Regions from separate parts of the Microbacterium keratanolyticum genome, predicted to be linked through region 4. Evidence: riboswitches for the same ligand, from Rfam matches in the RefSeq annotation. Region 4 holds a riboswitch; each other region holds the start of a gene.
The links. Region 4 has a riboswitch for thiamine pyrophosphate ahead of thiO (glycine oxidase ThiO). Riboswitches for the same ligand answer to the same signal wherever they lie in the genome.
Positions count from the first base shown of each region.

Region 1: linked by a shared signal. The riboswitch ahead of JOD62_RS08750 (ECF transporter S component) and the one ahead of thiO (glycine oxidase ThiO) in region 4 are both predicted to bind thiamine pyrophosphate.
Region 2: linked by a shared signal. The riboswitch ahead of JOD62_RS12850 (bifunctional hydroxymethylpyrimidine kinase/phosphomethylpyrimidine kinase) and the one ahead of thiO (glycine oxidase ThiO) in region 4 are both predicted to bind thiamine pyrophosphate.
Region 3: linked by a shared signal. The riboswitch ahead of thiC (phosphomethylpyrimidine synthase ThiC) and the one ahead of thiO (glycine oxidase ThiO) in region 4 are both predicted to bind thiamine pyrophosphate.

Region 1 is NZ_JAFBBQ010000001.1:1,826,364-1,833,738, reverse strand. Features, by position in the region: gene JOD62_RS08780 (SDR family oxidoreductase) at 1-619, opposite strand, end outside; gene JOD62_RS08775 (SDR family NAD(P)-dependent oxidoreductase) at 696-1,457, opposite strand; gene JOD62_RS08770 (DUF488 domain-containing protein) at 1,583-1,942, shown strand; gene JOD62_RS08765 (aminoglycoside 3'-phosphotransferase) at 2,042-2,767, shown strand; gene JOD62_RS08760 (energy-coupling factor transporter transmembrane component T family protein) at 2,854-3,666, opposite strand; gene JOD62_RS08755 (ABC transporter ATP-binding protein) at 3,663-5,129, opposite strand; gene JOD62_RS08750 (ECF transporter S component) at 5,132-5,755, opposite strand; TPP riboswitch at 5,748-5,857, opposite strand; gene JOD62_RS14880 (D-alanyl-D-alanine carboxypeptidase family protein) at 5,934-7,375, shown strand, end outside.
Region 2 is NZ_JAFBBQ010000001.1:2,659,596-2,666,970, reverse strand. Features, by position in the region: gene argJ (bifunctional glutamate N-acetyltransferase/amino-acid acetyltransferase ArgJ) at 1-287, opposite strand, end outside; gene argC (N-acetyl-gamma-glutamyl-phosphate reductase) at 284-1,336, opposite strand; gene JOD62_RS12850 (bifunctional hydroxymethylpyrimidine kinase/phosphomethylpyrimidine kinase) at 1,562-3,121, opposite strand; TPP riboswitch at 3,112-3,207, opposite strand; gene JOD62_RS12845 (NAD-dependent epimerase/dehydratase family protein) at 3,200-4,174, opposite strand; gene pheT (phenylalanine--tRNA ligase subunit beta) at 4,286-6,793, opposite strand; gene pheS (phenylalanine--tRNA ligase subunit alpha) at 6,793-7,375, opposite strand, start outside.
Region 3 is NZ_JAFBBQ010000001.1:189,226-196,600, reverse strand. Features, by position in the region: gene JOD62_RS00980 (flavodoxin family protein) at 1-538, shown strand, start outside; gene lipA (lipoyl synthase) at 526-1,554, opposite strand; gene lipB (lipoyl(octanoyl) transferase LipB) at 1,551-2,192, opposite strand; gene JOD62_RS00965 (TetR/AcrR family transcriptional regulator) at 2,282-2,863, shown strand; gene thiC (phosphomethylpyrimidine synthase ThiC) at 2,909-4,645, opposite strand; TPP riboswitch at 4,640-4,747, opposite strand; gene ffh (signal recognition particle protein) at 4,821-6,377, shown strand; gene JOD62_RS00950 (EamA family transporter) at 6,379-7,269, opposite strand; gene JOD62_RS00945 (LysR family transcriptional regulator) at 7,348-7,375, shown strand, end outside.
Region 4 is NZ_JAFBBQ010000001.1:682,524-689,898, forward strand. Features, by position in the region: gene JOD62_RS03325 (ThiF family adenylyltransferase) at 25-1,173, opposite strand; gene JOD62_RS03330 (thiazole synthase) at 1,170-1,979, opposite strand; gene thiS (sulfur carrier protein ThiS) at 1,981-2,229, opposite strand; gene thiO (glycine oxidase ThiO) at 2,232-3,419, opposite strand; TPP riboswitch at 3,412-3,514, opposite strand; gene thiE (thiamine phosphate synthase) at 3,527-4,207, shown strand; gene JOD62_RS03350 (MFS transporter) at 4,289-5,515, shown strand; gene JOD62_RS03355 (DUF6882 domain-containing protein) at 5,565-6,275, shown strand; gene JOD62_RS03360 (N-formylglutamate amidohydrolase) at 6,327-7,375, shown strand, end outside.

The sequences.
Region 1 (7,375 bases), 1.1 Mb from region 4:
GCAGGTTCTGCACGGCGGCCGTCGCGATCGTCGTGCGCGGCCAAAGGGTGTTCGCGGCGATGCCGTACTCCGCGAAGTCGGCGGCCAGGCCGAGCGTCGCCATCGTCATGCCGAACTTCGCCAGCGAGTACCCCGTGTGGGCACCGAGCCAGCGCGGCGTGATGTTGAGGGGCGGCGACAGCGACAGGATGTGCGGGTTCGGCGCCTCTTTCAGGATCGGCGCCGCCGCGCGCGACAGCATGAACGTGCCGCGCACGTTGACGTCCTGCATGAGGTCGTACTTCTTCGCGCCCAGGTCGAGCGAGCGAGAGAGGTCGATGACGCTGGCGTTGTTAATGACGATGTCGATGCCACCGAACTCGCCCTGCGTCTTCAGCACGGCCTCGGTGATGTCATCGTCATCGCGCACATCCCCGACGATCGGCAGCGCGCGACCGCCCGCCGCACGGATCTGCTCGGCGGCCGTGTGCACGGTGCCCTCGAGCTTCGGGTGCGGGGTGTCGGTCTTCGCGAGCATCGCGATGTTCGCCCCGTCGGCCGCAGCGCGCAGCGCGATCGCGAGGCCGATGCCGCGGCTTCCGCCCGACATGAGAATGGTCTTTCCTGCCAGCGTGCTCATGTTGATGCCTTTCAGCGTTCGAGGAGCGATGTTGTGGGGTGTTCGGCGCGAATGTGGGTGAACATCGCTCCTTCAATCATTTCGGCGCCATGCGGATCGCGCCGTCGAGGCGGATCGTCTCGCCGTTGAGGTAGCCGTTCTCGACGATCGACTGCACGAGCGCGGCATACTCCTCGGGCTTACCGAGCCGCGACGGGTACGGCACCTGCTCGCCGAGCGAGTCCTGGGCCGCCTGGGGCAGCCCCTTCAGCATCGGGGTCTCCATGATTCCGGGGGCGATCGTGCAGACGCGGATCGCATAGCGGGCAAGTTCGCGCGCGATCGGCAACGTCATCGCATGGACGCCGCCCTTCGATGCCGAGTATGCGGGCTGGCCGATCTGGCCGTCGAACGCCGCGACGCTCGCGGTGCTGACGATGACGCCGCGGTCGCCCGTCGCATCTGGGTCGTTCTTGGCAATGATCGCTGCGGCCTGCGAGGTGACGTTGAACGTTCCGACGAGGTTGATGCGGACGATGCGCTCGAAATCGGCGAGTACGGCGGGGTTGCCCTCGCGGTCGAGCACCTTGGCGGGAGGGGCGATGCCGGCGCAGTTCACGACGATGCGCAGGGGTGCGGCGGCCTGCGCGGCAGCGACGGCCGCGTGCACCTCGTCGACGCTCGTGACGTCGGCAGGCACGAAGACGCCGCCGAGTTCGGCGGCGATGTCAGCCCCCGGCGAGGAGGGCAGATCGACGATGGTGATGTGCGCACCTGCGGCGGCGAGTCGTCGGGCCGTGGCGAGGCCGAGGCCGCTCGCGCCGCCGGTGATGAGTGCGCCGGATCCCTGGATCTGCATACGTGTTCTCCTTCGAAACGTCGTGCGACGGGGTTTCAGCATACGCGGTTCTCAGTTTCATCTGATTCACTCACGCTGCAGAAGATCGCCTGGATTTCACGCCCCGATAAGGGAATGCTGGCGATATGGAACTGCGTCGCAAGCGAGCCTACGACACCGTTTCCGCCGATGACGGTTTCCGCATCCTGGTGGATCGCCTGTGGCCACGCGGCGTCTCGAAGGAGCGCGCCGAGATCGATTTCTGGGCGAAGGACACGGCCCCGACCCCCGAGCTGCGGCGCGAATGGCACGCCGCGCCGGACGCCGACTGGAACGTCTACGCCGACCGCTACCGCGCACAGCTGGAGGGCGACTCCGCGGACGCGCTGCGCGAACTGGCGGACATCGTGCGGCAGCATCCGCGCGTCACCCTCGTCTATGCGGCTCATGACCTCGAGCACAATCACGCCGTCGTGCTGGAGGAGGCGCTGCGGGCGCTGCTGTAGGCGCCCGTGCCCCCGCGAGAAACCATTTCCCGCACGAAACACGACGTGTGCCATGGTTTCTCGCGCAGAATATGGTTTCTCACGGGCTAGGGTCGTCCGGTGAGCATTCCCGTCCCGTCCCTGCCCGTCCCCGCGCTCGTGCGCCACCTTGCGGGCGACGCCGCACTCACCCCTGTATGGGAGAACGGGATCGGCGGGCTCACCTTCCGCACCGACGACGGGCGCTACATCAAGTGGGGCCCGCACGATCCCGAAGCGAGCATGCGCGACGAAGCTGAGCGCATGCGATGGGCGCGGCACTGGATCACGGTCCCCGAGGTGCTCACGCAGGGAGAGGATGCCACGCACGAGTGGCTCGTGACCCGCGCGATCCCCGGGTACAGCGCCGTCGATCCGCGATGGAAGGACGAACCGGCGACGACGGTGCGCGCCGTCGGCGAAGCCCTGCGGATGCTGCACGACGCTCTTCCCGTCGACGAGTGCCCCTGGGAGTGGAGCGTCGCCAGCAGAATCGCGCGGGCAGAAAGCTGGGGTGCCGAGATTCCGGATGCCCTGCGCGACGCCCCTCCCATCGACAAACTCGTCGTCTGCCGCGGCGACGCCTGCCTGCCGAACACTCTGCTGGACGACGCCGGGCGCGGCACCGCGCACGTCGATCTCGCCGCTCTGGGAACCGGCGACCGCTGGGCCGACATCGCCGTCGCCTCGATGAGCACCCTGTGGAACTTCGGCCCCGGGTGGGAAGACACGCTCATCGAGGCCTACGGCGTCGAACCCGACCGTGAACGACTCGCGTACTACCGCGACCTGTGGAACGCCGGCTGACGACCGTTCAGCGCCGGGAACTGCTGCCGGCGGATGCAGCACGATCGACGTCGCGCTGCCGGCCGGCCTGAGGCCCCTGCCGTCACCTATCCCGCGACGGACGGGCCCAGGATGAAGTTCCAGGTCCCGAAGACGACTGCCGCCGAGAGCGCAGCAGTCGGGATCATCACCGCGACCAGGAGCAGGATCGTGTCGCCGCGACCCCACCGGGACGGACGCGCCCACGTGCGTCGACCGCGTCCCCCGAAGCCGCGGGCCTCCATGGCGGTCGCGAGCGACGAACCACGGCGGATGGCGAGGACGAAGAGGGCGAAGGCCATGCCCAGGCCCCTGCGGATGCGCCCCTCGTCGGCGACGCCCCGTGCGCGACGGGCAAGCGCGAGCGCCCGCCAGTCGTCGGCGAGGAGACCGAGCATCCGGAGCCCTGCGAGCGCACCGATCACGAATCGTGCGGGCAGGCGCAGACGCTGAGCGAGATCGTCGGCAAGGTTGGTCGGGTCGACGGTGGAGAACAGCACGACGGCAGGCAAGCCGATCGCCAGCACGCGCAGGGCTGTCGCCGCCGCGAGCGAAAGAGATCCTTCGCTCACGCGCATCACGAGCCACTCGAAGTAGATCGTGCCGCTCGTTGCGCCGTACAGCGCGATCGTCGCGGCACTGAGGGGGGCAGCGATCCAGAGCACGGCGGTCCGCAGCCAGAACTCACGCGGGCGCAGACCCGACATCAGCAGCAGCGGTACAGACAGCAGCAGGGCGACCGACGCCGAGAGCACGTCGATCGACAGGATAAGCGGTACCGAGATGAGCAGCGCGGCCGCAAGCTTCGCGAGTGCGCTGCGTGGCGCAATCGGTCCGGTGCGCACCACACGGCCGGTGTCGTGCGAGAGCAGGTCGGTCATGCCCCCACCTCAATCCGACGCGCGTGCAGTGCACGCAGCACCTGCTCATCGTGCGAGATCACCACGACGGCGGCACCCTCGTCGCGCAGACGGGCGATGATGCCGACGAGTTCCGCCCAGGTCTTCGCGTCCTGCCCGAACGTCGGTTCATCCAGTACGAGCACACGAGGGCGCGTCGCGAGGGCGGCGGCGACCGTGAGTCGGCGCTTCTCGCCACCGGAGAGCGTGTACGGATTCGCGGCGGCGAGTGCGGTGAGCCGCAGACGCTCGAGGAGGTCATCGACGCGCGCGTTGACTTCGTCCTCGGGCAGGGCGAGCGCCCTCGGACCGACCGCCAGCTCCTCACGCACCGTGCGCGCGAGGAGCTGGTGCTCCGGGCTCTGTAGCACGGTGCCGATGCGCGTGAGCAGGGCACGCGAGGTCCATCGGATCGGGTCGCCCTTGGCACCCTCCGCTAAAACCGCGGATGCCTCGACCCGCCCCGTCTCCGGTGCGATCAACCCGGCCAGGGTGAGACCGAGCGTCGACTTCCCGGCTCCGTTGCGGCCGACGATCCCGATGGCCTCGCCCGCGCGCACGGTCAGCTCGAAGGGGCCGGCGACCGGAACGCCGCGTCGCCGCGCCACGACGAGGTCACGCGTGCGCAGCAGCTCCTCCCCCGGTGTGGCGGCGGGCGGGGGCGGAACGGCGGGCGGATGCCCCGGCACCCACACTCCCGCAGCGGCGAGTTCTGCTCCCCGGGCGCCGAGCACGGCCTTCGGCGTGCCATCCGCGTGCACGACCGTCGTCTCGCCTTCCGTCCCGAGCACGATCACCCGATCGACGAGATCCAGCCAGGCGTCGATGCGGTGCTCGATCACGACGAGCGTCGCGCCCGTGGCATCCAATGCCGCCGCGACCGCATCGCGCACCTCGGTGACACCCTCCGGGTCGAGGTTCGCCGTCGGTTCATCGAGCAGGATCGCACCGGGCCGCATCGCCAGCACTCCCGCCAACGCGAGCCGCTGCTTCTGCCCTCCGGACAGCGTGGCGGTCGACCGGTCGAGCGGCAGATCGAGCCCGACCGCGTCGAGCGCAGCGTCCACCCGCGGCCAGATCTCGTCTCGCGGGACGCCCAGGTTCTCGCATCCGAACGCCACGTCGTCCCCGACGCGCTCCAGAATCGTCTGCGTGTCCGGATCCTGCAGAACCATACCGACCCGGCCGTGGGCCTGTGCGGCAGGCACCCCGTCGACGAGCAGAGCGCCGAGCTCTTCTCCCTCATCCGCGCCGCCGAGCACACCGCCCAACCCCTGCAGGAGAGTCGACTTGCCCGATCCCGAGGCGCCGAGCAGCAGCACGCGCTCCCCCGGTTCGATCCGCAGCGTCACCTCGCAGAGCGCCCACCGATGCCGGGTCGCATAGCGCCAGCCCCAGGCCTGCGCCTCGAGCGCGGCTGGGGTCGGCGCCGCCGCACCGCCCATGATCAGACCCGGGCGGTGGCCGCCCGCCCGGAGGCGAAGCGGTTGAGTGCACCGGTCGCCGCGAGACCGCGCGCGATCAGCCAGGCCCCGAGGCCCGCGATGAGGGCGCCGGAGACCGTGGTCGAGGCGATGTAAACCGTCGTGAACAGGGTGTCGGCACCCGCGTACCAGAGGATGCGGTCATTGATGCCACAGGCGAGTCCCGCACCGGCACCCGCGAGGATCGCGACCGGCAGACGCCACACGCCGTACAGGAAGATGAGGAAGATCAGCTCGGCGCCGAGACCCTGAACGACGCCGGAGACGATAGTGAGCGGCCCCCACTGGTTTCCGATCAGGGCGGAGATGACCGCAGCGACGAGCTCGGTGTACAGCGCCGCACCCGGCTTGCGGATGATGAGCCCACCCAGCACGCCGGCGATCAGCCACGGACCGGCCAGCAGCCCCTGAAGGCCTGGCAGCAGCGGCTTGAGCAGGGTGCTCGGCGCCTCGTATCCGACGTTCCAGAGCAGGAAGATCACCGCACAGGCGACGGCGATGACGCTCGCGACGACGATGTCGACGACGCGCCAGCGCCAGAGTTCCGGACGACCGAGGCCGAGACGTGTGGGCGTGACAGTAGACATTGTTTCTCCTCCCTGCGCTGGCATGACCCAGATCAGGTTCGACGGTCGAAGCGCTTTTCGCTTCCTCTCAGCCCGGATCACCGGACTCCCGTGGTGTTGAGGTCATCATATCCCGCCGCGCATGGCCGCAGACCGCGCGTGCAGACGACACAAGGGACACGTCCATTACGTTAGGACGGTGACCACCGACACTCCCGAGGCTGCGGCTGACCCCGCAGCTGCGCCTCGCATGGACGCTCCCGCCAGCGCCGATGCTCCCGGGACCCGCGCCGCGCTGCGCGCGCAGCAGACGGGAGAGTTGCCGACCCTCGTGCCTGCGGGCCCACCCGCAACCGCCCCGGCCTCTGCCGGACGTCCCGCGCTGAGCTGGATCGACGTCGCTGCCGTTGCGGCAGGCTCCACGCCCACGCCGCCGGCTCCCCTGACCGGCGCTGCCGCCGGTCCCGCGCTGACCGCCGGGGCTCCGCGGCGCTCGTTCCTGCGATCGGGAGTCCTGCCGCCGCTCGCCGTGTTGGCAACGACCGGCATCGTCTATGCCTCCGCCATGGCGCTCTGGCCCCTACACGAGGTGGCGCCGACGATCGACGCCGCGACCTACGCACCCGAGTCCGCCGCACTCGCGACCATCACGTGGCCGGCCGTCGGCAGCGCCGCTGTGGGGATCGAGGGCCTCTCTGCCGTGGCGTCAACGGAGGACGCGGCGCCCATGGCCTCGATCACCAAGGTCGTCACGGTTCTCGCCGCGCTGGAGCGCATGCCGCTCGGCCTGGGTGAGCAGGGACCCTCGTTCGCGTTCACGAGCAATGACAGCGAAGTCCATTGGGACTACCGGCGTGATGACCAGTCGGCACTCGACGTGCCGATTGACGGGACGCTCACTCAGTACCAGCTGTTCCAGGGCATCCTGCTCGGGTCGGCGAACAACTACGCCGATCGCCTGTCGGACGACATCTGGGGTTCCGATTCCGAGTTCGTGATCGCGGCAACGGCGTGGCTCCGCGATCGCGGAGTCACCGACATTCAGCTGGAGAACCCGTCCGGCATCGGCTGGGGCAACACGGCGACGCCGCGCGCGCTCCTGCAGCTCGCCGCTCTCGCGGAGAGCAACCCCGTCATCGCGGAGATCGTGGCGACCAAGGAGGCGGATATCCCCGGTGCGGGTCTCGTGACCAACACGAACAAGCTCGTACTGGAGGATCCGGGCGTGATCGGTGTCAAGACCGGCACAATCGGCGAAGATCCGGACATTCTCTACAACCTGCTGTCCGCGAAGGACATCGAGATCGATGGGACGACCGTGCGCGTGTACGCGTCCGTACTCGGGCAGGCTGATGGTGAGCAGCGCGTCGCCGCGAGCCGCTCGTTGTTCACAGAGGTCGAGGCCGCGCTGAAGGCGCAGCCGCAGACTGTCGCGAAGGGCGACGTGCTGGGCACGGTGCGGACGATGTGGGGCGCGGAGGTCCCCGTGGTCGCTGCGAAGGATGCCCGGGTCGTGCTGTGGAACGGTGCGGTCGCATCGACGGCGGGCTCTTACGCTCTCGGGGAGGACTGGACGCAGGGCGCGGATGCGGGGTCGCTGACGGTCACGGGCCCCCTCGATGACACGACGGTCGCGGCGGA
Region 2 (7,375 bases), 2.0 Mb from region 4:
AGCTCCGCGGCCTTCTCCGCCGTCTGATGCGTGGTCTGGAAACCGAACTCGCCGGTGAAGCAGTTCGCTCCCCCGGAGTTCAGCACGACGGCCTCGACGACGCGATCGGCGACCACCTGCTGCGACCACAGGATCGGGTTGGCCTTGGCGCGGTTGCTCGTGAACACCGCGGCGCCGACCTTGCGGGGGCCCCGGTTCACGACCACGGCGACGTCGGGCTTGCCTGTCGACTTGAGGCCTGCGGCGACTCCCGCCGCTTCGAATCCCTGCGGGGCGGTGACGCTCACGGGGCTACTCCGTTCGTGCTGAGCGCGGTGCCCTCGGGAAGACCCAACGCGATGTTCATGGATTGGACGGCCGCGCCCGCGGTGCCCTTGACGAGGTTGTCGACCGCGGTGACGATCGTGACGCGGTTCGCCGCACGGTCGATCGCGAGGCCCATCAGCGCCGTGTTCGCACCGAGCACGTCAGCCGTGCGCGGGAAATGCCCTTCGGGCAGCAGCTGCACGAAGGTCTCGTCACCGTAGGCGTCCTGCCACGCCGCGCGGATCTGCGCGTCGCTCGTTCCCTCGACGATCGGTGCCGTGACGGTAGCGAGGATTCCCCGCGACATCGGCACGAGGACCGGGGTGAAGGAGATGCGGATGCGATCGTCGGCCGCTCCGGATGCCGCGGCGAGCGCCTGCCGGATCTCGGGGATGTGGCGGTGGGTGCCTCCGACCGCGTAGGGGTTCGCGGAGCCGAGGATCTCGCTCGCGAGCAGGTTGGTCTTCGCGCTCTTGCCCGCACCTGAAGGCCCCACGGCAAGGACGGCCACGATGTCAGACGGATCGATGACACCGGCGGCGACGCCCGGCGCAAGGCTGAGGCTCACAGTCGAGGCGTTGCATCCGGGAGCGGCGATGCGCCGCGCGCCGACCAGGTGCGAACGCTGTTTGGTCCCGTCGACGAGAAGCTCCGGAACGCCATAGGACCAGGGCTCGTGGAACGCGCCGCCATAGAAGGCGTCCCACGCGTCCTGCGAGGTGAGGCGATGATCGGCTCCTGCGTCGATGACGAGCGGAGTGTCGCCGAGCGCGTCGGTGTACTGGCCGGACTGGCCGTGCGGCAGCGCGAGGAACACGATGTCGTGACCGGCGAGGATCGCGGGCGTCGTGTCCTGCAGCGTGAGATGTGCGAGCGAACGCAGGTGCGGCTGGTGCTCGATGAGCGGCTGGCCGGCATTGGAATGCGCGGTCACTGTGCGGATCTCGATGTCGGGGTGGCCGGCGAGCAAGCGAAGAATCTCGCCACCCGCATAGCCGGATGCGCCGGAGACGGCGACGGAATACGTCATGTATCTACCTTAACGGTCGGAGCTGGAGGGACCGGGGCGGCGACACCGGCACTCATCCCGCCGAAGGCAGGAGCGCAGGGGTCGCCTAAAGTCGGCGTCCGCCCTGACGTCGGCGCGCACCAGCAACACTCGAGACGAGTGTCGGAGCGGTGTGAGAGGCCGAGCGCATGCCGCGACGATAACGCGCCGCGCCCGACCTGCGCAAATCACACCGTCATCTCGCCGTCACAGTGCGACGGTGAGCGGCGCGGCGAAGAAGGCGAGCTCGTGCTGCGACGCGGCGGTGAACGCGCGCAGCATCCGCTCTCTCATCTCCGGGCTCGCGGAGGCGGCGGCCTGCGCGACGAAGGCGATCGCCTGCTGGGTGGACTCGGCGAACGCGGGATCGGCATAGGTCGCGAGCCAGGAGGCGTAGGGGTGCTCCGGATCGCGAGCGTACTCGCCGAAGGCTCCCGCGTGCAGGCGCTCTCCTAGATCGGAATAGAGCCAGAAGCACGGGAGGAGCGCGGCGATCAGCACGGCGTAGTCGCCGTCGAAGGCGGTCGCACGGAGGTGGTCAAGGTAGGCGGTGGTCGCCGGAGCCTGCGCGGCGGCGAATGTCTCTGCGGTGATGCCCTGTGCGGGGGTGAGCCAGGAGGCGTGCAGTTCAAGCTCCCCGGCGATCGCGCCCTGTGCGGATCCCGCCCAGAACGCCTGCTCCTCGGACGTCGGGGCGATGCGCGCCGCCTCCGCGAGCACGCGGGCGTACTCCCGGAGGTAGAGCGCGTCCTGTGCCAGGTAGAACACGAACGGCGCGTGCGCGAGCGTGCCGTCCGCGAGTGCACGGATGAAGGGCAGCTCGTCGATGCCATCACGAATCGGTCGAATGATCTCCCACCAGTCGGAGGCGAGCTGCTCGGCCTGGGGACGCGTCATCACGCTCCCCCGCGCCCAGAGGCCGGCAAAGTGATGAACGGGTCCGCTTCCGCTCCCGACCTGCAGCTCGTCTGCCGCTTCCAGCGACTCCCGCAGCCACGCACGTGCAGAGGCCACGGCGGTCGGCCAGTCCTCGCCGGACGCGCGACGCGTGGCCAGCGCCGATGACAGCGAGCATCCGGTCCCGTGCGTGTGCGTGGTGTCGATGCGCGACCCGGGAAACTCCTGCCGGAGCGCACGAGCAGCATCGACCAGGGCATCGGGAGTGTGGGCGCCCGCCAGGTGCCCGCCCTTCACGAGCACGGCGGTGCCGAGATCGAGCGACAGCTGCTCCGCAGCATCCAGCGCCGCGTCCCACTCCTCACCGATCTCCCGGCCGGTGAGCACCGCGAGCTCACGAAGGTTCGGTGTCACCAGGTGCGCGAGCGGCAGCAGCCTGCGTAGCGCATCCTCTGCCGCAGGATCCAGCAGGCGGTCACCACTCGTGGCAACCATGACCGGATCGATCACGACGACTTCGGGGCGCACCTCCGCCAGCCAGCGCCCCACCTCGACGATGACGTCCTCGTTCGCGAGCATCCCGATCTTGACCGCATCGATCTGGATGTCTACGGCGAGCGCCTCCAGTTGCGCACGGAGGAACGACACCGGAGGCACATGCACGTCGCGCACCCCCTGCGTGTTCTGGGCAGTCAGAGCGGTGAGCGCGGCCATCCCGAATCCGCCGTTGGCCGAGATGGATTTCAGATCGGCCTGGATCCCCGCCCCGCCGGACGGATCGCTCCCCGCGATGCTGAGCACTCGCGGAATGAACGGCGCGCCCGTGCGGGCGGCAGAGACGGATGATGGCACACGCAGACGATCGCTCATTGCGACATCCCTTCGCTAGTACGAACTAGATCAGGTTCGACGGGTCTGTTCTCAGCCGCGATGGCGCGGCACCCCGTGTCACTGCGGGCAGTCTATCCGCTGCAGGAGTTCCCTCTCGTCGGCGCGTGTCAGTCCTGCCCGGCGCTCACGATCGATGCCGCGAGCCTCCTCGTCCGCACGCACACGGCGGATCGTCGCCTCCAGCGGCGACAGCTCGCCGCCGGTCTGCACGAAGCGCCTGTTCGAGCGCGCCATGAACCCCGGCATGTCGGCCGGCAGCCACAGCGGGAGCGAGCGCGCGCCCATCCAGTACTGCACGTCGCGGGCGACCAGCCATTCGTCCGGTGCCGTCACGATGTCACCCGTGTGGCCGGCGATCGTCCGGATGCGAGCGAGAAGGTCCCCCAACGGCAGGACATCCCCCATCGCGTTGACGACGCCGGAATGACGAGCATCCACGATGTATCGGGCCAGATCCTCGACATCGATGACCTGTGCGTGGCGCCCGTCCGTCTCCGGCAGCAGGACCGTCCCGGCGCCGGCGCGCGCGAAAGCCGCCGACCAGTAGCCGAACCGGTCGCTCGGATCCCCCGTGCCGACGACGAGGCCCGGGCGCACGATCAGCGCACGGTCTCCGAGCCTCGCGACGGCGTCCTCCGCGGCGACCTTCTGCGCACCGTACTCATACTCGTCTCCGGGCTGCGCGGGCAGATGCCTCGGAGCCGACTCATCCACTCCGATCGTCTCGTCGTCGCTGTACACCGAGGCACTCGACACGTACGTCCACCGTGCCGCCCGCTCGCCGAGAGCCTGCACCGCAGCCGCGACGTGCGACGCCTGGGAGGAGATGTCGACCACCTCGTCCCACTCTCGCCCGGCGACCTCCGCATAGGCATCCGGATCGTCACGATCGGCCTGCACGAGCGTGGTGCCGGCGGGCGCCGAACGCGCGCCCCGCGCCAGACACGTCACCGCAGCGCCCGCTGCCACCCATCCCGCGGCGACGCGGCCCGACAGCCATCCGGTTCCACCGAGGATGAGAACGTCCGTCATGTCGCCATGCCACCAGCATCCGCCCCGCAAGGGAAGCGGGTTCGCTGTGGGCGCACGAGAAAGGCGGGCACGCCCTCTCGGGCTGCCCGCCTTTCACAGTTCTTCTGCGACCTACTCGCGCAGGGTGGCGCCGAAGCGCTCGGCCGCCACGGCGACACCGGCGAGCTTCGCCTCTGACGCCTCTGCCGCCGTGAGCGTACGATCCGGCGCACGGAAGCGCAGCGCGAAGCTCAGGCTCTTCGCGTCGCCCGGCACGCCCTCACCGCGGTAGTCGTCGACCAGACGCACCGATTCCAGCAGCGCACCCGCACCCTCGACGAGAGCAGCGCGGACGTCTGCCGCGGGCACCGTGGCGGGCACAACGAGCGAGACGTCCTGCGTCGCCGCAGGATATGTCGACAGCGACTCGACGACGACACGCTCACCGGCGAGGGTCAGCACACGATCGAGATCCAGCTCGAGCACGACGGCCCGGGCGGGAAGATCTGCATCCGCGGCTACCGTCGGGTGCAGCTCGCCCACGTAGCCGATCTCCTCACCGCGCACACTCAGCACGCCGGTGCGTCCCGGGTGGAGCGCTGCACGCTCACCCTGCACGACGTCGATGTCGACACCCGCTGCGGTGGCGATCACTCGCACGGCGTCGAGGGCGTCCGCGAGGTCTGCGGCCTCGGCGGCGCGACCCGGCTGCCGCGGGATGATGTTGCCGGTCAGCAGCACGGCGACGTGGCGGTGCTGCGGCGGGATCGAGGCGTTCAGCTGCGCGAGCACCTCATCCGACGGCCGTGCGCCGAGCGGCGGCACCTCAGCGGTGCCGTACTGCACACCGGGTTCGGGGAGGAAGACGGTGCCGGTCTCGAAGATGGCCAGGTCGACCATGCCGCGCGAGATGTTGCGGTGCGCGGTCGTCAGCAGTCCCGGAATCAGCGAACGTCGGAGGAACGGGGCCTGGCCGTCGAGAGCGTTGGCCAGGCGGATGCTCGGCAGGTGCTCTCCTGATGCCGAACCATGCAGGTCGTTGCTCGTGTCGGTCGTGAACGGGAAGGCCGGCGTCTCGACGAAGCCCGCCGCCGCGAGCGCGTCTGCCACACGGCGACGCCCCTGCTGCAGGAGCGTGAGACCGCGCCCGCCCGACGGCGTCGGCAGCACCGAAGGAATGCGGTCGAGGCCGTGGATGCGCGCGACCTCTTCTGCGAGCGTCCACTTGTCGGTGAGGTCCGGCCGCCAGCTCGGCGGAATGACGTGCCAGCCGGTGCCGTCTTCCTCCGTGACCTCGGCGCCGATCGTCTCGAGCGCCCCGACGATCTCGTCTGCCGTGTAGTCGACGCCGATCAGCCCGGCGACGAAGCCTGCGGGCAGGTGGATGCCCTCGATGAAGACCTCCGCGAACACCGCACCGCCGAGCTCGTCCAGGGTTCCGCCTGCGAACTCGACCATGAGATCGGCGACGCGCCGTGCGGCCACGAACGGGATGAGCGGGTCGACGCCGCGCTCGAAGCGCTTCGACGCCTCGCTGGGCAGCTTGTGACGTCGTGCGGAGCGGGCGATCGTGGTCGGGTCGAAGGTCGCCGCCTCGATGAGCACGTTGCGCGTCGTCTCGGTCATCTCGGTCGTCGCACCGCCCATGACGCCGGCGATGCCGATCGGTCCGGATTCGTCCGTGATGAGAAGATCCTCGACGTGCAGGGTGCGCACCTGGCCGTCCAGCGTCTCGATCTTCTCGCCCGAAGCCGCGCGGCGCACCGTGATGCCACCGGAGAGCTTGTCGAGGTCGTAGCCGTGCACGGGGTTGCCGAGCTCCAGCATCACGTAGTTGGTGATGTCGATCAGCACACCGAGCGAGCGCATGCCCGCAAGCGTCAGGCGTGCGACCATCCATGGCGGAGTCGGTCGAGAAGGGTCGACGCCGCGGACGGCCCGCGCGACGAACTCGCTCGCACCCACGCGTCCGCGGATCGGCTGCTGGTCGTCGACGACGATCGGGAAGCCGGCGCCGGGCGCCAGCTCCGCGAAATCGCGCGCGGCCGGGTCGCGGAACTCCGCCCCGGTGGCGTGGGAGTACTCGCGGGCGATGCCGCGGAGCGAGAACGCGTAGCCGCGGTCCGGCGTCACGTTGACCTCGACCGCGACGTCATCGAGACCGAGGAGCGCGATCGCGTCCGTACCGACGGGCGCATCGATTCCGAGGTCTGCGAGCACGATGATGCCGTTGTGCTCCTCGCCGAGACCCAGCTCGCGCGCCGAGGCCATCATGCCGTCTGACACATGGCCGTACGTCTTGCGCGCCGCGATCGGGAAGGGACCGGGCAGCACAGCACCGGGAAGAGTCGCGACGACCTTGTCTCCGACGGCGAAGTTCGACGCTCCGCAGACGATGCCGCGGACGCCGCCGTTCGCCTCGCCCACGTCGACCTGGCACCAGCGGATCGTCTTGCCGTTGGACTGCGGCTCCTCCTCGAAGGAGACGACCTGTCCGACGACGACGGGTCCCTCGATCTCGAAGCGGTGGATGTCCTCTTCTTCGAAACCGACCGACACGAAGGACGCCAGGACATCGTCCGGCGTCGCATCCGCTGCGACCTCGACGTACTCACGCAACCACGAAAGCGGGACGCGCATCACACCACCATCCCGAACTGCTCGCTGAAGCGCACATCGCCCTCGGCCATGTCGCGCATGTCTTTCACATCACTGCGGAACATGAGCCCGCGTTCGATGCCCATCCCGAAGGCGAAGCCGCTGTAGACCTCAGGGTCGATACCCGCCGCGCGCAGCACGTTCGGGTTGACCATTCCGCATCCGCCCCACTCGATCCAGCGCGCGCCGCCCTTGAAGGTCGGGTGCCAGAGGTCGAGCTCGGCGGACGGCTCGGTGAACGGGAAGTAGTTGGTGCGGAAGCGCGTCTTCGCCTCCGGGCCGAAGAGCAGCTTCGCGAAGTGGTCGAGCGTGCCCTTGAGATGTGCCATCGTGATGCCCTTGTCGATCACGAGACCCTCGAACTGGGTGAAGACCGGAAGGTGCGTGGCGTCGAACTCGTCGGTGCGGTACACACGGCCGGGGCACAGCACGTAGATCGGCACCTCACGGTCGAGCATCGAGCGCACCTGCACCGGGCTCGTGTGCGTGCGCATCACGAGGTGACGATCGGCCGGGTCGACGAAGAACGTGTCCTGCATCTGACGAGCAGGGTGGTCGACGTCG
Region 3 (7,375 bases), 490 kb from region 4:
AGAACTCCGCGATCGCGGCTGCACGGTGGAGTCGCTACGTGTGGTGGATCACTCCATCCATCCCGGTGTCGAGCGCGACATGGGAAACGGCGATCAATGGCCGGAGATCCTGAAGCGCGTGCTGGAGTCGCAGATCCTCATCCTTGCGACGCCCACCTGGGTGGGCCAGCATTCGAGCGTCGCACAGCGCGTCATCGAACGGCTGGACGCAGAGCTCTCCGAGACGGACGCCGAGGGCCGTCCGTCTCTCTATGACCGGATTGTGATTCCGGTGGTGGTGGGCAACGAGGACGGCGCGCATCACATCGTGGGGATCATCGCCCAGGCGCTCTCCGACGTCGGTTTCGTCGTCCCCGCGCAGGGCGGTGTGTACTGGAACGGCGAGGCGATGTCAGGCACCGACTTCATCGACCTCGATACGACCCCGGACAAGGTGCGCATCGCGTGTGCGGCCGCCGCCGCGAACGCCTCGCATCTTGCCAGGCTTCTTCGTGCGGATCCGTTCCCCGCGACGACGGAGCCAGCTCAGACAGCCTGAGCGAATCCCTGTTCGGCGCCCTCGGCGATGTGGGCGAGGTGGGCCGGGATCTCCCTGCCCTTCGACGCCATCGACTGGGCCCAGAGTCGGCCAGCACGGTAGGAGGAGCGCACGAGCGGACCGGCGAGCACGCCAAGGAAGCCGATCCGCTCGGCCTCCTCCTTGAACTCGACGAACTCCGCAGGCTTGACCCAGCGCTGGACCGGCAGATGCCGCGGCGAGGGCCGCAGATACTGCGTGATCGTGATGATGTCGCATCCGGCGTCATGCAGATCATTCAGCGCCTGCACCACCTCTTCCGGCTCCTCGCCCATGCCGAGGATCAGGTTCGACTTCGTGATGAGGCCCACGTTGCGCGCCTGAGTGATCACGTCGAGTGAGCGCTCGTATCGGAACGCCGGGCGGATGCGCTTGAACACCCGGGGAACGGTCTCGACGTTGTGCGCGAACACCTCAGGTCGCGCCTCGAAGACGACGTCAAGCAGGGTGGGATCCCCGTTGAAGTCGGTGGCGAGCAGTTCGACACCCGTGTTCGGGTTCTGTGCGTGGATCTGGCGCACGGTCTCGGCGTTCAGCCAGGCACCGCCGTCGGGAAGATCGTCGCGCGCGACACAGGTGACCGTGGCGTACCTCAGACCCATGCGGGTCACACTCTCGGCGACGCGGCGCGGCTCGTCGGTGTCATAGTCTGCGGGCTTGCCGGTGTCGATCTGGCAGAAGTCGCAGCGGCGCGTGCACTGGGAGCCGCCGATGAGGAACGTGGCCTCGCGGTCTTCCCAGCATTCGTAGATGTTGGGGCAGCCGGCTTCCTGACAGACCGTGTGGAGGCCCTCGTCTTTCACGAGCGAGTGCAGCGCCGTGTACTCGGGGCCCATCTTCGCCTTCGTTCGAATCCATTCGGGCTTGCGCTCGATCGGTGTCTCGGCGTTGCGGATCTCCAGTCGAAGAAGCTTGCGTCCGTTGGGTGCCGTGGCGGGGGAGGATCCGGATGCCACAGGGGTGCCGCATCCGCTCATGCTGCCGCCTCCGTCGCGTAGGCGGTCGCGAAGGCCGACGACACCGCATCTGCGATATCTGCAGGTGCGAGGTCTGCCCCGATGATCTCGCTGATCGTGGTGACCCCGGCATCCGTGATGCCGCACGGGATGATCCCGCGGAACCCGGCGAGGGTGTTGTTGCAGTTCAGAGCGAAGCCGTGCATCGTGACACCGCGCTGCACGCGCACGCCGATCGCTGCGACCTTGTCTTCGGAGAGCGGCCGGCGCACCCATACGCCGCTGCGCCCGTCGACCTGGTAGCCATCGACGCCGAGCGGAGCAAGGATGTCGATGAGGATCCGCTCCAGGCGCCGCACGTGCGCGACCACATCGACGGGTTCAGGCAGCCGCACGATCGGGTAGCCCACGAGCTGACCCGGGCCATGCCAGGTGATCTTTCCGCCACGGTCGACGTCGACCACCGGTGTGCCGTCCTGCGGACGCTCGTGCGACTCGGTGCGCTTGCCTGCGGTGTAGACGGCGTCGTGCTCGAGGAGGAGAAGGGTGTCAGGCCGGGTTCCGGCGACGACCTGCGCGTGCACATCTCGCTGCAGGGCCCACCCGTCGAGGTACGGCACGAAATGCGGGGCCAGGCCCGCGGTGACGATGTCGAGCATGCGCGCTCCTTAGAACCGGATTTGTTGAACCGCGTCTAAGAATACATCTGCGCAGGTGGATGTCGACGCAGGCGCAGTACGTTAGCGGTATGACGAACGCACGAACGGGGCGACCCCGCGCGTCCTCACGCGAGACGCTGGCCGAGGCAGCCTGTGAGCTCTTTCTGGAGCAGGGTTACGACGCAACCTCCGTCGCCGACATCACGCAGCGGGCCGGCGTCAGCCGCTCCAGCTTCTTCAACTACTTCGCCAGCAAGAGCGATGTGCTGTGGTCGGGTCTCGATGCCCGCATCGACGTCGCATTGGCCGCTCTGAATGCGTTGGGGGCGGATGCAGACGGTCCGCGTGTCCGTGCCGCACTGGAACCGGTGCTCACCGATCTCGCCCCTGATCCGCTGACCCTCGCGCTCGGCAATGCGGCCGCCATGGGGCTGGAAGACGAGCTGCTGCGTGACACCGGCCTGCGCCACGCGCGCATCGCCTCGGCCGTCTCGGCCGCCGCGCGCACCTCGGGCATCGGAGCGATTCGCTCTGACATTCTCGGAGCCGCGATCGCAGCGGCCGTCCTCTCCTCGCTGCGGGTCTGGGCAGAGCGCGGCGCCGGGCACGCGTCGCTGGAAGCCCAGTTCGACGAAGCCCTGAGAAGCATCCACGATCTTCCCTGGGGCTGACCCGCGCCGCTGTCCTACCGGCGGCGCGGATCAGCCATGCTGCGGCTAACGCACGGCAGGGGTCGGGAGATACACCTGGGCGCCGGTGGCGCGGAACTCACGGCTCTTCTCCTGCATCCCCTCGCGGGCGGCGATCGTCGTCTGATCGGCGGCCGAGCCGAACTCCTTGCGGATGTCCTGACTGATGCGCATCGAGCAGAACTTCGGCCCGCACATCGAGCAGAAGTGCGCGGTCTTCGCAGGCTCCGCGGGCAGGGTCTCGTCGTGGAACGCCTCCGCGGTGTCGGGGTCGAGCGAGAGCGCGAACTGGTCGCGCCAGCGGAACTCGAAGCGCGCCTTGGAGAGCGCGTCGTCGCGCTCCTGCGCTCCCGGATGTCCCTTCGCGAGGTCTGCGGCGTGGGCGGCGATCTTGTACGTGATGACGCCCGTCTTCACATCGTCCTTGTTCGGCAGCCCGAGATGCTCCTTCGGGGTGACATAGCAGAGCATCGCGGTGCCGTAGCGGGCGATCTCCGTCGCGCCGATCGCGGAGGTGATGTGGTCGTAGCCCGGGGCGACATCGGTGACCAGCGGTCCGAGCGTGTAGAAGGGAGCGCCTTTGCAGAGCTCCTGCTGACGCTCGACGTTCTCGCGCACGAGGTGGAACGGCACGTGTCCCGGACCTTCGACCATGACCTGCACGTCGTACTCCCACGCGCGGGCTGTGAGCTCGGCGAGGGTGTCGAGCTCCGCGAACTGGGCGGCATCGTTCGCGTCAGCGACGGATCCGGGGCGCAGCCCGTCGCCGAGCGAGAAGGCGACGTCGTAGCGCGCGAAGATCTCGCACAGCTCATCGAAGTGCGTGTAGAGGAAGTTCTCCTGGTGATGGGCGAGGCACCATCCGGCCATGATCGAGCCGCCGCGGGAGACGATTCCGGTGACGCGATCTGCCGTCAGAGGCACGTAGCGCAGCAGAACACCGGCGTGGATCGTCATGTAGTCGACGCCCTGCTCGCACTGCTCGATGACCGTGTCGCGGAAGATCTCCCAGGTGAGCTTGTGCGCCTGGCCGTCGACCTTCTCGAGCGCCTGGTAGATCGGCACCGTGCCGATCGGAACGGGGGAGTTGCGGATGATCCACTCGCGCGTTGTGTGGATGTCATCGCCCGTCGAGAGATCCATGACGGTGTCCGCGCCCCACTGGGTCGCCCACTGCAGCTTGTCGACCTCTTCTGCGATCGAACTCGTGACGGCGGAGTTGCCGATGTTCGCATTGATCTTCACGAGGAACGCCTTGCCGATGATCATCGGTTCGGACTCGGGGTGGTTGATGTTGTTCGGCAGGATGGCGCGGCCCGCCGCGATCTCGCTGCGCACGAGTTCGACATCGCAGCCCTCCCGCAGAGCGACGAAGCGCATCTCGGGAGTGATCAGCCCCCGGCGGGCGTAGTGCATCTGGGTGACACGCCTGCCCTCTCGGCCACGCCGCGGCACGGGGCGTTCTCCCAGCCATTCCTCCGACGCGCTTCCACGCCGGACCGCCGCGCGACCGTCGTCGAGCAGCGTGCGCTCGCGACCCGCGTAGCTCTCGGTGTCGCCGCGCGCTTCGATCCATTCGGCCCGGAGTCGCGGCAGGCCGACCAGCGGATCGCTTCCGGCGCCAGCCGTGCGGTACACCTGCACGGGAGCATTGGGCTCGCCGCCGGGCGAATCGTCCAGGGAGATCTCCGTCACCGGAACGCGGATGTCGTGCTCCACATCCGCGACATAAGACAGAGAACGGGACGCAACAGACGTGCTCATATGAGGCTCACTTCCTTCGCCGGCATTACCCGGACAGGTTCGACGGTCGCAGGCCGCGTCAGCCCGATCTCAGCCCATGCGTGGGCCCCCGTGTGGTCACAGGCACGCTAGCATGGCGTCGCGCCGAGCCCGGACTCCGTGACCGGCCGAATGCTCCTCTAGAATCAGAAGCACCATGGCTACCTTTGGCACGCTTTCCGATCGGCTTACCGAGACCTTCCGCAACCTGCGCACGAAGGGCAAGCTCACCCCGGCTGACGTCGACGGCACCGTCCGCGAGATCCGTCGTGCGCTGCTCGACGCTGACGTCGCGCTCGCCGTCGTCAAGGACTTCACCGCCAAGGTGCGCGAGCGCGCACTCGGCGATGAGGTCAACAAGGCTCTGAACCCGGCCCAGCAGGTCGTGCAGATCGTCAACGAAGAGCTCATCTCGATCCTCGGCGGTGAACAGCGCCGTCTGGAGTTCTCGAAGACCCCGCCGACGGTCATCATGCTCGCCGGTCTCCAGGGATCCGGTAAGACGACGTTCGCCGGAAAGCTCGCGAAGCAGCTCGAGGGCGAGGGACACACCCCACTCCTCATCGCCGCTGACCTCCAGCGTCCGAACGCCGTGAACCAGCTGCAGGTCGTCGCGGAGCAGGCGGGCGCCACGATCTACGCGCCGGAACCGGGCAACGGCATCGGCGATCCCGTCAAGGTCTCCCGCGACGGCGTCGAGCACGCCCGTCGCCACCAGCACGACGTCGTCATCATCGACACCGCCGGTCGCCTCGGTGTCGACGCCGAGCTCATGAAGCAGGCCGCTGACATCCGCGCTGCCGTGCAGCCCGATGAGGTCCTCTTCGTCATCGACGCGATGATCGGTCAGGACGCCGTGAACACGGCGAAGGCCTTCCAGGAGGGCGTCGACTTCACGGGCGTCGTCCTGTCGAAGCTCGACGGCGACGCGCGCGGTGGTGCCGCGCTCTCGGTCGCATCCGTCACCGGCCGCCCGATCATCTTCGCGTCGACCGGTGAAGCCCTCGGCGACCTCGAGCCCTTCCACCCCGACCGCATGGCGAGTCGCATCCTCGACCTCGGTGACATCCTCACCCTCATCGAGCAGGCGCAGAGTGCCTTCGACGAGGCCGAGGCGGAGAAGCTCGCCGAGAAGCTCGCGACCGAGACCTTCACGCTGGAGGACTTCCTTGAGCAGATGCAGCAGCTCAAGAAGATGGGCTCCATGAAGAAGATGCTCGGGATGCTCCCGGGTATGGGGCAGATGAAGCAGCAGCTCGACGACTTCGATGAGCGCGAGATCGACCGCACCGAGGCGATCATCCGCTCGATGACGCCGGGGGAGCGCCGAAACCCCAAGGTTCTCAACGGTTCGCGTCGTCTGCGCATCGCCCGTGGTTCGGGCATGACCGTCACCGACGTCAATCAGCTCGTCGCCCGCTTCGAGCAGGCCGCGAAGATGATGAAGACGGTCGCGCGCGGCGGCACCCCGAACATCCCCGGTATGGGCCCGATGCCCGGAATGGGGCGCCCCGGTGCCTCGGCGAAGCGCGGAAAGAAGGGGGCGAAGAGCAAGGGTGCATCCCGCTCGGGCAACCCCGCCAAGCGCGCCGCCGAGAACTCCGGTATCGCGGCGGCCTCCACGCCGACCGGTTCGGGTTTCGGTCTCGGCGGAGCCAAGGCGCCGACTGAGGCCGACCTCGCCGAGATCCAGAAGCTCTTCGGGAAGAACTGACTCAGGGGCGTGCGGCGACCAGCGCCGCGTGTGCGGATGACCGCCGCGCCGCGAACGGTCCGGCGATGAGAGCTGCGGCGACGAGTGCCAGCCCCAGGCCCTGAATGATGGTGAACGACTCACCCGCGACGAAGACGCCCAGCAGGGTGGCGACGATGGGCGAGAGAAGCACGAGCAGCCCGGGGATCACGACCGGGAGCAGCTGGATTCCACGGAACCACAGGGTGTACGAGGCGAATCCGCCGACAGCGGCGAGCCACACGTAGCCGACGACCGCAGGGGTATCGATCGTCTGCGGCACACCCTCCAACCCTAGTGTCAGCGGGAGCAGAAACAATCCTCCTGCCGTGAGCTGCCATCCTGCGTAGGCGACCGCACCGACGCGCGGAGGTCGTCCCCATTTCTTCGTGAGGATGATGCCTGCAGCCGTCGCGCCGACGCCCGCGATCGCGGCGACGATGCCGAGCGTGTCCAGGCGTGAGGCCGGTCCGAGCACGATGAGGGCGACGCCGGTCGTTCCTGCTGCTGCGGCGATCACTGCGGTGATGCGGGGGCGATCCTGCAGCACGAGCGCTCCCAGAGGCAGAAGGATCAGGGGCTGTACCCCGGCCACGGCCGCCGCGGCGCCGCCCGGGAGCCTCTCCGCTGCGAGAAAGAGCAGGGGGAAGAAGGCTCCGATGTTCAGGATGCCGAGGACTCCGGCCCGAAACCACCACGTGCCCTGGGGCAGTGCGCGGCCGATCGCGAGCGCGATGAGGCCCGCAGGCAGTGCACGGATGAGCGCGGCGAAGAGCGGATGTCCCGCTGGAAGCATCTCCGTGGTCACAAGGTACGTGGTGCCCCAGGTGATCGGGGCGAGCGCGGTGAGAGCGATCGTGGAGGCGCGGTTCATATGTTCAGCCTCGCTGTCGATTGGCGATGAGTACAACGCATTGTTGTCATCTCTTTCATGAGGAGAGATCATGTATCCGTGGAACTGCAGCAGATGAGATACGTCG
Region 4 (7,375 bases):
GGGGTGAGGTGTCCAATCGACGCCTCACCCCGAGTACGCGCTCATTCCCCCGGCGAGGTTGCGCAGGGATGTGCCGCTCGGTGCGGACGCGGCGAGAGCATCGATCGCCCGCGCAGAGCGGATGCCTCCCTGACACGTGATCACGATGTCGCCTCCGTCGTGTGCCTCTGCACCCAGCACCGCAACCAGCGCAGACCAGCCCTGCGCGAGCACCCGGTCAAGAGGCACATGATGCGATCCCTCGATCGAACCGGCCTCCCGCTCGTCCGCCGTGCGCACATCCACGACGACCAGCCCCGGCTCTGCGCTGCGCAGTCGCGCGGCGACCTCCCCCGCCGAGATGTCATCGGGTCGTCCTGTCGATGGCACCGCGCAGCGCAGCGTCACCTCCTGGAGGTCGGCGACGGCGGGACGATCAGGATCGATCCCGAATCGCAGTTCGCTCCAGCGTCCGGCCAGTGCGTCGTAGCGCGCCAGGCGTCCGACGAGCGGCTCGCCCACTCCGCAGATCAGCTTGAGTGCTTCGACGGCCATGGCAGAGCCGACGACACCGCAGAGTGCGCCGAACACCCCACCCGTCGCGCAGTCGGCGATGGAGTCCTCGTCCGGGATGTCGGGATGCAGGTCGCGCAGCATCGGCCCGCGGCCGGGCCAGAAGACGCTCAGCTGCCCGGCGAACCGGAGGATGCTCCCCCAGACGACCGGCGTCCCGGTGAGCTCGGCGGCATCGTTCACGAGATAGCGGGTGGCGAAGTTGTCGGCGCCGTCCAGCACGAGATCATGCGCACGGAAGAGGGCGAGAGCGTTGTCCGGGCGGAGCCGCTCGGCATGGGCGGTGACGTGAACCTGCGGATCCAACGCCGCGATCGCGCGTCGCGCGGATTCTGCTTTGGGGGTTCCGAGATCGGCCTCTCCGTGCAGCACCTGCCGCTGCAGGTTCGTCCGTTCGACCCGGTCGTCATCCATCACCGTGATGTGCCCGACGCCGGCGGCGGCCAGGTACTGAAGCACGGGTGCACCGAGGCCTCCGGCGCCGATCACGAGCACACGGGCGTGCGCGATGCGGCGCTGCCCCTCGGCCCCGATACCCGGTAGCGGCAGGTGCCGGGCGAACCGCGCAGCACGTTCGGGGGGCAGCGCCGGACCGGGAGCGACGAGCGGAGGGAGCGTCACAGATCGGCCTCCGAGGGACGGGCGGCGATGAGTCCATCGGCGGCCGAGGAGGCGAGCGCGAGCGGACGCTTCGGGATGCGGCCGGCAGCACGTGCCAGGCGTCCCGCCTCAACCCCGGCCTTCATCGCACGCGCCATCGCGATCGGGTCCTGCGCGCGAGTGACGGCGCTGGCAAGAAGCACGGCGTCGACGCCGAGCTCCATGGCGAGCGCCGCATCCGATGCTGTTCCGACGCCCGCATCGAGCACGACCGGCACCGACGCACGCGCCACGATCGTCTCGATGTTGTGCGGGTTCAGGATGCCGAGCCCGCTGCCGATCGGCGATCCGGCGGGCATCACGGCGCTCGCGCCGACATCCTCCAAGCGCTTCGCCAAGGCGGGGTCGTCGTTCGTGTAAGCGAAGACGCGGAAGCCGTCCGCGACGAGCTCCTCCGTCGCACGGAACAGCTCGACGGGGTCGGGCAGCAGCGTGTCCTCGTCGGCGATGACCTCGAGCTTCACCCAGTCGGTCTCCAGCGCATCGCGCGCCAGTTGGGCAGTGAGCACCGCGTCTCGGGCCGTGTAGCACCCGGCGGTGTTCGGCAGCGCGCGCACGCCCAGCCGCTCCAGCATCGCGAAGACCGAATCGCGACCTTCGGGTGAGAACCGACGGATCGCGACTGTAGTGATCTCGGTGGCGGACGCCACGAGGGCCGCCTCCAGCAGGGCGAGGCTCGACGCGCCGCCCGTGCCCATGATGAGCCGGGAGTCGAAGCTCTCCCCGGCGACGGTGAAGATGTCTGCGGGTGCCAGAGTGGTCGTCATCTCAGCCTCCCTGCACAGCCGTGACGATCTCGACCTCGTCGCCCGCGGCGAGCGCCTGCGCGCCCCAACGGCCGCGGGGCACGACGGTGCCGCCGACCGCGGCCGCGACGCCCAGTCGTCCGCCGTCTGCACGGGAACCGTCGGCACGCAGTTCGTGACCGGTCATGGTGCGCACGAGGTCGAGCAGGGAGGCATCTGCGGCCACCGCCTGCTCCTCGCCGTTCACGCGCACGGTCTGGGTTGTCGTCATCGTCAGCCTTTCATTCCGGCGCCGTCGAGCACGGCGACCGCGGGTGGAGTGAGATCCGGGAGCACCTGGCGGACGTCCGCAGGATGGAAACGCGAGGGGTGCACAGCCGCGGCGACGGCCGGATCGACGGCGCGCCCCTCGACGAGGTCCGCGACGAGCCGGGCGCCGAGCGGCGCGAGCAGCACACCGTGACGGTCGAATCCGTTCGCGACGATGAGGCCGCGCTCGACGACGCCGATCAGCGGCGTCGCATCCGGGCTCCCCGGCCGTGGCCGCGCCATCATCTCGATGACCTCGCACTCTTCGATGCCGGGCACCACGGTCTGGGCGTCGCGCAGCAGGGCCAGCACGCTTCCCGCCTGCACGCCCGCGACGCCGCCCTCGCGAACCGAGGCGCCGACGACGAGGGTTCCGTCTTCACGGGGAACGAGATAGACCGAGCGCCCGCGGACGAGCGCGCGCACCGTGTGCGTCAACAGGGGGCGCAGCGCCTCGGGCACACGCAACCGGAGAATGTCTCCCCACACCGGGCGCACCGGCAGCGCGGGGACTCCTTCCACCTGGCCCAGGCCCGTCGCTGCGATCACGACGTCGGCGGGGACAGCATCACCGGAGGCGAGATGCACCCAGCGGTGCGCCGGCTCCCGTCCGATCGGGGTGTCCGTCGAGACGCGCACAGCCTGCTCGCGGCGCACGCCCGCGCCCAGCGCCCGCAGAAGCGACGCCGCCATCTGCCGGGGATCGACCTGATGATCCGCGGCGATTCCCATCGCGGCGGACACCGCCGGGCCGAGGGAGGGTTCACGCTCTCGAGCCCGCGATCCCGTCATCCGATCCACGACCGCACCGCCCTGCTGCTGCAGAACCGCCAGCCCCGTCAGGGTCTCGCGGTCGGCTGCGTCCACCGCCACCGCCAGGGTCGCCGTCTCCCGGTATCCCACGGCGTCGCCACCCGCTGCCGTCAGCCGCGCGAGGAAATCGGGGTAGGCGTGTGCAGCGTCCCGCATCAGCGGATGCAGCGCGTCCTGTGCCCACTCGGTCTCTGTGACCGCCGCGAGCATCCCCGCGGCCGCCCGGCTCGCACCGCCCGCAGGGTTCGGATCGAGGACGATCGCGTCGTGCCCTCGCTCCCGCAGCTCGAAGGCCGTCGCCAAGCCGACGACTCCGGCGCCGATCACAACGATGCGCATTGCGTGCCCTTTCCTACGACGGCATGATCCGTTTCAGGTTCAGCGGTCGGCACGTGGCCCTCTCAGCCCTCTCCTGGGCTCCCGCGGACCCCTCTACTCTAGGGCGTATGCCTGCTTCCTCCTTCGCACCCACGGCGTCCGGCGTCCGCGCACACCGCCGTGCGCTCCTTGACGACGCACGCCTCTACGTCTGCACGACTGCTCGCACCGAGACGGGCGATCTCGAGTCCTTCCTCGACGCGGCGTATGCGGGCGGCGTCGACATCATCCAACTGCGCGACAAGGGTCTGGAGGCCCGCGCCGAGATTGAAGCACTGCAGGTGCTCGCTCGCGTGGCACGACGGCACGGCAAGCTCTTCGCCGTCAACGACCGCGCCGATGTCGCCGCCCTCGTCGGTGCCGACGTCTTCCACGTCGGCCAGGGCGATCTGACCACCACGCAGGCGCGCACCCTGCTGGGTCCCGACGTGATCATCGGCCGTTCGACGCATTCGGCCGCACAGGCCGCCGAGGCGGACGCCGACGCCGATCTCGACTACTTCTGCACGGGTCCGGTCTGGGAGACCCCGACGAAGCCGGGTCGGTCAGCCGTCGGGCTCGATCCGCTTCGGACTGTCTCGAACTTGAAGACCACGAAGCCGTGGTTCGCGATCGGCGGCATCGCCCCAGGCCCCCGGCTCCGCGAGGTCACCGACGCCGGCGCCTCCCGAGTCGTCGTCGTCCGCGCTGTCACGGAAGCAGACGACCCCGCAGCCGCCGCACAGGCGCTGCGCACACAGCTCGACTGAGCACCGCGCCCGCTCCCCTTTCGCACCGTCGGAGGACCCGTGAAAGGATGAGCGGATGCCGCACGCAAGGAGCCCCCACTGATGCGCGGCCTCGCTGCGATGCAGGATCGCGGGTTCCGCTGGTTCTTCCTCGCTCGCACGATCACGATGGTCACCGGCTCGATGTCGTCCATCGCGCTCGCCTTCGCGGTCTTGCAGATCGACAATGAGGCGACGTCGCTGGCAGGAGTGCTGGCGGCATTCACGATCAGCAACATCGTCTTTCTGCTCATCGGCGGCGTCGTCGCCGACCGCCTCCCTCGGGCGCTGATCATCCAGACCTGCTACGTCTTCGACATCCTGTCCATCGGCACGGTCGCCGTGCTGCTTTTCACCGGCACAGCGACCGTTCCCCTCATCGCGCTCTTGGCCGCCGTCAACGGTGCGTCCTCCGCCTTCGTGCTCCCCGCGATGCAGGGCATCATCCCCCAGCTGACGACGCCCGCACACCTGCAGCAGGCCAATGCGATGCTCTCGTTCGTACGCTCTGCCGTCACGATCGGCGGGCCCGCGATCGCCGGAGTGCTCGTCGCGACCGCGGGTCCGGCGTGGGCGATGGTGGTGCAGGCGGCGGGATGGCTCGCCGCGATCCCCATCCTCGCCATGGTGAAGCTCCCGCCTCCCGCTCAGGCCGAGAAGGCGACCATGCTCGCCGACCTGCGCACCGGCTGGCGGGAGTTCTGGATGCGCCCCTGGCTGTGGACGGTCGTGCTCGCGTTCATGATCATGAACGCGATCCATGCCGGCGCGTGGGGTGTCGCAGGGCCGTTCATCGCCAACAACGACCCGCTCTTGGGCATCGCCGGATGGGGATGGGTCGTGAGCGCCGAAGGCGCAGGCGTTCTCGTCATGACGCTCCTGCTGATGTGGCTTCCGCTGCGACGCCCGCTGCGGTGGGGAATGATCGGCATGGCCGCGTTCGCGCTGCCGCTCACCATGCTCGGAGTGCATCCCGCCGTCGTTCTCGTCGCGATCGCGGCGTTCGTCGCTGGCGCGGGCATGGAGGTCTTCGGCACCGGCTGGAGCGTCGCGATGATGGAGAACGTGCCCGTCGAGAAGCTGTCGCGGGTGTCGAGCTACGACATGCTCGGCAGCTTCGTCGCCATCCCGATCGGCACTCTCGCGTTCGGCTGGCTCATCACGCATGTCGATGCCGGAACACTTCTCGTCGCCTCCGCCATCGTGTACGCGGTCGTCGCCCTCTCCACGCTGCTGGTGCCGAGCGTCTGGCGGATGGGTCGCGCAGACGGCGCTCTCGCCGCGCGGTGACCGGCGATCATCCCTGGCGTTTCATAGCTTCGCCGACGACACTGAGGTCATGAGCTTCGCAGATCTCGCACCCCTCGCCGACCGTGCCGCGCTGTACTCCGCACTGCGTCAGGAGGCGCTTCTCGATGCGATCGGAGGCAACGCGCACCGCTGGGACGCCGACCTCACCGCAGGAACGATCACCTTCACCCCGCACGCCACGCCGGAGCATCCGGTCGTCGTCGGCGCGCACCTCATCGCGACCATCGCCCCGGAGCCGCGCACCCTGCGCTGGGCCTGGGCGCAGCCGAACGGCGCGGATGCCACGGTCGCCACGCAGCTGCGCGACGCGGGCGCTGCGGTGCAGAACGTCACGCTGACAACCGCCGAGGTCCCGTTCCCCGAGAGCATCGAGGGTGAGCTGGACGACTGGATCGCGCAGGCCGCGCACACCGTCGCCGGCGCCGCGGTCGAGCTCACCGGTCGGGCCCCCTACTTCTCGGCGCCTGTCGAGGGCGGCACCCGTGCGGTGTTCCTGCTCGATGCGCCTCTCCCGAACCTTACTGTCGCCGACGCCCTCACGGCGCTGCCTCGCGTCATCGCCTCCGTGCCCCTGAGCGACCCGCGCACGGCACTGTGGAATCTGGCCCGCCTCGCCGGCTGGAACCTGCAGTGGACGGATGAGGCGTTCACCGGTGCGATCATCTCCGATGCCACGGCATCCGCGACCGTGCGTTTCGATGAGAACGCGCGCATCACGGGTATCGAGGCCACTGTCTGAGCTGCGCACCTACCCCTGCCATTCCACGGCGCACGTCAGTAGCATGTGCGCATGAGCGCCCTCGACCTGATTCCGGCAGGACACACCTTCACCGCCGAGGAGATCACGGCCTACGCCGATCCTGAACGGCGCTCTCTCGAGCAGGCGCTCACCGAGGCCGACGTCCTGATCAGCGCCCCGCACGCCGGTGCGGCGATCCCCGAAGAGCTGGCCCCCTTCCTCTCCCCTGCGCTGACGCGTCGTCTGCAGTACGACTTCACCGACGTCGCCACCGCGGCGATCGTCCGGCGTTGGGCGGCGATCGATCCCCGCGTCGTGGCGGTCGTCAACCCGCACCCGCGTCTCGTCCGCGACCCCAACAGGGCACGGCCCGCCGACATCGCCGGCGATCTGGCGACGGCCATCGAACGCACGCGTGCCGCGGGGGCATGGCAGAAGGTGGATCTGAGCGGTGTGGATGCCATCCGCCCCGTGACGTTCTCGTTCTTCCCGATCCTCGAGGTGCCGGAAGACGACGATGCCCTCCACCGATTGGTCTCCACATTCGTCGAGGTCGGAGAACGCGGTCTCGGCGTGTACGAGCGGGTGCGCGACGCACTCAGCGAGCGGATGCTGGAGCGCGCGCTGCGCACGGGCTCATCCTTCACACGGCTCTCCTTCCACGACACGATGAACACGACGACGACGCGGGAAGGCGCGGTGTCAGTGCCTCGCGCGGAGAAGGACCGTCTCCCCCGTGTCGTCGCACTCTCCAACCGCGGCGGATCTCGCGGCGAGAGCCGCGACCCCGCGGATCCGCCGACCATGGATGCTGCACGCCTGCGAGCGCTCGCGGAGGCCCATCGTGCGGGCTTCCGGGTGTCTCAGGCCGACGATGTCGCCCTCAACAAGCCCTACCTCGGCAGCCAGGAGATCCTCGCCGCGGGGGCGCGGTTCCGCGAGGTCGCGAAGGACGCGGCGCGCACGGGCGCGCAGCTCGACGCCGTGCAGGCCGAGTTCCTCCGCGAGTTCCTTCTGGGCGATGCCGCCACAGCCGTCCTGCATGAGCCCGGCACCGACTGGATCACGGAAGACCCGACGCACGTCGACGAGATCGCTCA